Regions from separate parts of the Virgibacillus alimentarius genome, predicted to be linked through region 1. Evidence: predicted binding sites of a transcription regulator. Region 1 holds the regulator's gene; each other region holds the start of a gene.

Region 1 (2,281 bases):
TTTTGAATAATTTATAGCATGGACGCCTCTTTCCACTGCTTTTTTCATTACTTCAATCGTTAATCGGGCATCGTCTGTTTTATATTCTACATAATATCCCGCCCCTTTTAAATTTTCTTTTTTAATAAGTGGCTCTTTTTGTAAGGCTTCTTTAGGATTTAACATTTTACGTCGTTCTTCTTTTTTTACGTTTGCAAGGAAATCATATACACGTAATCCAATGTTTGCGGTAAATGGACCTAGAGTACTTCCTTTATGAAATGGAAGCATCATCCATTCAGGTGTAGTCACATGGGGGCCGTTTTCATAAACAATTGCTCGTTCTTTTCCCACTTCTGCGACCAGTTTGATTTCAAACTGTTCCAAATATCGTAGTCCACCATGTACTAATTTTGTTGATCGACTGGAAGTACCGGCTGCAAAATCTTGCATTTCTACTACTGCTGTTTCTAATCCACGTGTTGTGGCATCCAAGGCAATTCCAGCTCCTGTGATTCCTCCGCCAATAACGAGAACATCCAGTTTTTTTTGCTGCATTTTTTTAAATATGTCATTGCGATGATGACTTGAAAAGGTCGACATCATTCATCTCTCCAATCTTTTATCTGCCTATTGCATGATCTATCCCTGTTTATAATGTGTTATGCATCTTCCACTGAAATTTGACATTTAAAAAAACCACAAAACATACTTGTGTCCTTTTGACGCAAGTGTTTGTGGTTTCTCCATCTCTCTGTCCAAAATATTAACTTATCTATAATATAGCATACCTAGTTATTCTAGGCAAGAGATAAGAACTTTAGAAGTTTATTTTCTAAATAGAAATACGAGCTTTTTTCCTCTGATTTAGTAAATGTTTCTGTACAATCCCACTACTTTGCCTAAAATCGTTACATCCTGATAGATTAATGGTTCCATCGTAGCATTTTCAGGCTGCAAGCGAATATGGTCTTTTTCCTTGAAAAATCTTTTTACAGTAGCTTCATCCTCCTCCGTCATTGCTACTACAATTTCACCATTATGTGCTGTGTTTTGCTGCTTGATAATTACCATATCTCCATCTAAAATTCCTGCTTCAATCATACTTTCCCCTTCAATGACAAGTACAAATAAATTATCGTCCGGTCCGGCACTTGAGTTCGGTAGTGGAATAAATTCTTCAATATTTTCAACCGCAGTTATTGGAAGACCAGCTGTTACTTTTCCTATGACTGGAGCATAACGTGCAGCCTCTCTTGGGATATCACTATCAGCTGATTTTTCTAAAATTTCGATTGCTCTTGGTTTGGTTGGATCTCTTCTGATATAGCCCTTTTTTTCGATACGTGCTAAATGGCCATGAACAGTAGAACTGGATGCAAGCCCCACGGCTTCTGCTATTTCACGGACTGATGGCGGATAACCCTTTTTATTTACTTCATCCTTAATAAAATCGAAGATCATTTGTTGCCTTTTAGAAAGTTTTGTCATCTAGTAGACACCTCTTGCATAGGATTTATTAATTATAGTTTATCATCTCAGATAACAATTAGCAAACATTCGTTCGAAAAACCATTGACAAGATCAAGTGTTCGTAGTAAGCTAAAAATAGAACAAAGGTTCTTGGTGAAAGGGCTGGTGTTAAAATGTTTGAAAAAATTACAAAAACAGATATATTTTATTTAGTTGCATTTGGATTTATGTTAGTATTTTTATACTTTTCCATGATAAATGCATAATCTGTCCGTTTAAATTAGGGAGTTTTTCATTTTGAGAGCTATCATATATTGTAGGGTTAGTACGGATAAAAAATCTCAGGAAACTTCACTGGAGAGGCAGAAACAAGAACTTATGAAGCTTGCTGAGAGACATGGGTTTATTATTGTTGATTGTATTGAAGAACAAGAAAGCGGATATGAAATAAATCGAGATGGTATTTTTCAAATGCTTGATTATTTTTCAACGAAGCAAGCTGATTGTCTATTAATACAGGATGAAACTAGATTGGGACGAGGAAATACTAAAATTGCTTTATTTCGTCAGTTGCAGAAATTAAATGTGTCTATCTATACTATCATCCATGATGGGCAATTGGAGTTATCGGAATCTGACTCAATGGTGTTGGACATTGTTAGCATTGTGGAGGAATACCAACGCAAGATTCACAATGCAAAAATCAAAAGAGGGATGAAAAAAGCAATAAATGAAGGATATAATCCTAGTAAAAATTTTAAAAATCGTAACCATGCACCAGGTAGGGAGAGAGTATCATTTCCAATAGAGGAAGTGATACGATTACGGC
Region 2 (2,281 bases), 150 kb from region 1:
GCCTTTATTGCAGTACCGGGATAATCTAAAAAAATGTCTCTCTCTTGGAATTAAAACAGTACTTCCAGGTCATGGTAAATCTTTTTCAGATGTTGAAGCTTTAATTCCAGCTCGATTACAAAGTCAAGAGCAGCGAGCAAACAAAGTACATTCGCTATTACGAACAGAAGGAATCTTAACACCATTTCAAATATGTCAACATCTCTTTCCAAAACATTATGTAACCCAACTTGATTTAACAATGTCTGAAACAATAGGCCAGCTTGACTTCCTTGAACAACAAAATAAAGTAGATCAATTGGTAGAAGATGGTGTACACTTCTATCGTGCAAAATAGACTAATAAACAAAAAAGTAATCGTGACTGGGGCTTCAAGTGGGATTGGAAAAGAATTGGTATGGCATATTGCCCGCTGCGGCGGCATACCAATAATGCTTGCCCGCTCAATTGAGCAATTAAACAATCAACGACAAATGCTGAAGCAATCCTTCGGAATAATAGGCTACGTCTATCAAGTTGACTTACAAAATAATGAAGAACGAGAAAGAACAATAGAACAAATACTAAAAGAACATGAACAAATCCATGGATTAATTAACAATGCTGGAGCAGGTATATTTGAATTTGTAAAAGATACGAAGCAAGAAGATATTGATCGGATGTTTCAGTTAAACCTATTCGCGCTCATCCATCTGACAAAACGTTTCCTTCTCCATTTTTCATATTACCAAAGCGGGCATATTGTAAATGTAGCTTCTCAAGCCGGGAAAATAGCCACACCTAAGTCTGCTGTTTATGCTTCAACAAAACACGCTGTCTTAGGGTTTACAAATGCGCTTCGCTTAGAAGTTAAAAAAGAAGGTATATCCGTAACGGCAGTTAACCTTGGCCCCGTTCGTACAAATTTTTTTACTGCGGCAGATCCAGATGGTATCTACCAAAAAAATGTTGGACGCTTGATGCTGGAACCTGATGATGTAGCACAAAAAATAATTCGTCATTTATTTACGAACAAAAGGGAAATCAATTTGCCGAGCTGGATGGAAATAGGAAGCAAATTATACCATATTTTCCCAAGAACAGCAGAACGTTTATTAAAGAGGCAATTTAACAAAAAATAAATAAACGAGGATACGTAATATTTTGACCGTTATAAAATACTAAAGTTTAACAAAAATACACAGCTTGATGATTAATTTTAAAATCATTAACCATCAAGCTTATTTGTCATGTCCAAATTCCCAATAAAAATAGTATTAAATTTTGTCGCTAGCACTATTGACTTTATATAGTTAGTCTCATTTGTATTTCATTTTCATGCAACTGGAAGATTTTACCCTGGATAAAGAACAAATATTCGCATATGATAGGGGGAAGGGAGGTAACGGGATGCACCCTCAAATTGATTCCAGGACTTTAAAGAACAAAAACATTTTATGTGTTGATATGAAAAGTTTTTATGCTAGTTGTGCAGCGCTTGCTAGGGGATTGGATCCACTAACAACCCGTCTTGCGGTTGTAGCTGACTTAAACCGGCGTGGAAGTGTTGTATTGGCAGCAACCCCAGCATTAAAGCGGGATTTTGGTATTCGTACTGGAAGCAGACTTTTTGAAATACCTGATCATGAAACCATTATAAAAGTATCCGCACAAATGAATTTATATTTGGAAGTTTCTACGGAAGTCACACGCTTGTTTAATAAATATGTACCAAAAGAAGCGATCCACACGTACAGTATTGATGAAAGTTTCCTAGAAGTAGATGGTACAAATAAGCTTTGGGGAAGTGCTGAAAAGGTAGCTGTACTTATTTTATCAGAACTAAAAGATACATTTGGGCTTACTGCAGCAATTGGTATTGGACCGAATATGCTAATCGCAAAGTTATGTCTTGATTTAGAAGCGAAAAAATTAGGGATTGCCCGCTGGGATTACGAAGATATCCCTAAAAAATTATGGCCTATTTCTCCATTATCACAAATGTGGGGAATCGGATCGCGTTTAGAGAAAAGATTAAATCGCATGGGGATTACGACAATTGGACAACTTGCTAATTATTCTTTAAAGCGTCTAGAGAAAACATTTGGTGTGATGGGAAATCAATTATATTATCATGCAAACGGCATTGATTTGTCAGAACTTGGAGCTCCCATTTTACACGGGCAGATCAGTTACGGGAAAAGTCAAATTTTACTCCGTGATTATCATCAGCCAAAAGATATTGCCTGCGTTATCCTCGAAATGTGTGAGGAGGTTGGAAAAAGAGCGCGTTCTGATCATA
Region 3 (2,281 bases), on a different contig from region 1:
ATATGGTCCTGGGGTTGCTGATACATAAATTAGCTGGTTCGTTTTTTGTTCAAATTCTTCAAACTTTAATGGCCGATTATCTAGAGCAGATGGTAAGCGGAAACCATGATCGACCAAAACTTGTTTTCTAGCCTGGTCTCCATTATACATACCTCTTACTTGGGGTAGTGTTGCATGTGACTCATCAACAACAACTAAAAAATCATCTGGAAAATAATCAAATAATGTATATGGAGTGGCTCCAGCTTCACGCAAAGTTAAATGCCTGGAATAGTTTTCAATACCTGAGCAGAATCCCATTTCATTCATCATTTCAATATCATAATGTGTCCTCTGTTCCAGCCGCTGCGCTTCAAGTAACTTATTTTGACCACGTAATATTTTTAGTTGCTCTTCCAATTCTTTTTCTATATTTTTAATTGCTTTTTGTAATTTTTCTTCTCGTGTCACAAAGTGGGAAGCCGGAAAGATAGCTACATGTTCCCGGTCTCCAATAATTTCACCGGTTAATGCATCCACCTCACGAATTCGATCTATTTCATCACCAAAAAATTCAATCCGGATACAGTGTTCTTCTCTTGAAGCTGGTATAACCTCAACAGAATCACCTCGAACGCGGAATGTACCACGCTGAAAATTGATATCATTACGTGCATATTGAACGTCTACAAGCTCACGCAATAATTGATCCCGGTCTTTTTCCATTCCTACACGCAGTGATAATACATGGCTCCCGTACTCCTCGGGTGAACCTAGGCCATAGATACAAGAGACACTTGCTACAACGAGCACGTCTCGGCGTTCAAATAAGGCAGATGTTGCTGAGTGACGTAGTTTGTCAATTTCATCATTAATACTGGCATCTTTCTCTATAAAGGTATCTGTTGATGGCACGTAAGCCTCTGGTTGATAGTAATCATAAAAACTGACAAAGTATTCTACTGCATTATTTGGAAAGTATTCTTTAAACTCACTATATAACTGACCTGCTAATGTCTTATTATGAGCCATTACCAATGTTGGTCGATTGATCTCCTGAACAACATTTGAGACAGTAAATGTTTTACCAGTCCCTGTTGCACCGAGCAATGTTTGGTGATGCTGACCCGCTTTCACTTTCTCGACCAATTCCTTTATTGCTTTAGGCTGGTCACCAAGCGGTTCATATTCGGCTACAAGGTCAAACTGATTCTCCACAAATCTAGCCCCCATTCTTCTCTATCAAAGATAGCTGATCATCTATTTTTATTTCAATGGATATTCCAAGTCTCTATATCTTGAAAAGTAATTTATTTCTATTTTAACATACTGACGAACAAATATTCTAGCATCTTACTTACTGTCCTATTCGTTATTCTACCCTAGTTATCTTATGAGAAATCATCTTCCTATTATTTCTCTTATATCAACGATCCCAATAAGGAAAAAACATTAGCATGCAGCTAATGTATCCTTTCAAGTAATCCTTCTATTATTTTAGATAATGATTGACATTCCAAGTTTTGATGATATTCCTCCATTTTTTGCTGATAAATCGTTTGTTGTTGCCTATCATTAAAAAATTGGATAATTTTCTGCTCAAAGCTTTGCTCCTCTACATTTACAGGCATAATTACGCCTAATTGTTTAAGCTGCTCAACATTAATTTTTTCCTGACCTGGCAAGGGATTACAGACAAAAATTGGTTTTCGCTTTATTAAACATTCGCTTATTGTAACCCCTCCAGGCTTTGTTAAAACAGCATCTACGCGGTCATATAAGTCATTCATCTTTTTCCTGCAAGATAGATAAGGAAAAGGGGTGATATGTGAGTTATGTTGATTTGATAATCGTCGATATAATGTTTGATTCTTTCCACATAATACATAAAAATGGACACTACCACTTGTATTGGTCAGATATTTTTCCATTGTTCCTATCCCTAGATTACCTCCTGTAACCAAAATGGAAGGCTTCGGATGGTGTCGTCGCTGAGCACCTTGCTCTAAAAAAACGGAATTTACAGGGATGCCAGTAACAAATATATTACTTCCTTGAATACCTTTTTTTAATAAGTATTCTTTGACCTGGATGGAGGGGACAAAATGAAAATCGACCCCTTCTAATCCCCAAACCCGATTGACAAAAAAATCGGTATAAATATTGACCACGATCGAATCTAATTGCTTCTTCTGTTTTAATACACTAGCAATATGTGATGGTAAGGCGTGTGTACAAAAAAGAATATTTGGTTTTTTTTCTTTCACAAGTTGTTTAAAAAAATATATAAACAGCATTTCAT

What was found. The regulator LexA, encoded in region 1, represses DNA repair genes until DNA is damaged. The targets are predictions, from matches to a motif close to CGAACATATGTTCG.
Region 2: a site for LexA is predicted at 1,347-1,360, ahead of J2Z81_RS01865 (Y-family DNA polymerase). Genes of this name have one in related genera too.
Region 3: a site for LexA is predicted at 1,313-1,326, ahead of uvrB (excinuclease ABC subunit UvrB). Genes of this name have one in related genera too.

The regions. Positions count from the first base shown of each region.
Region 1 is NZ_JAGIKX010000001.1:210,518-212,798, forward strand. Features, by position in the region: gene J2Z81_RS01070 (glycerol-3-phosphate dehydrogenase/oxidase) at 1-582, opposite strand, end outside; gene lexA (transcriptional repressor LexA) at 847-1,470, opposite strand; gene J2Z81_RS01080 (YneB family resolvase-like protein) at 1,750-2,281, shown strand, end outside.
Region 2 is NZ_JAGIKX010000001.1:358,431-360,711, reverse strand. Features, by position in the region: gene J2Z81_RS01875 (MBL fold metallo-hydrolase) at 1-337, shown strand, start outside; gene J2Z81_RS01870 (SDR family NAD(P)-dependent oxidoreductase) at 327-1,121, shown strand; gene J2Z81_RS01865 (Y-family DNA polymerase) at 1,390-2,281, shown strand, end outside.
Region 3 is NZ_JAGIKX010000003.1:118,458-120,738, reverse strand. Features, by position in the region: gene uvrB (excinuclease ABC subunit UvrB) at 1-1,212, opposite strand, end outside; gene J2Z81_RS03770 (MGDG synthase family glycosyltransferase) at 1,443-2,281, opposite strand, start outside.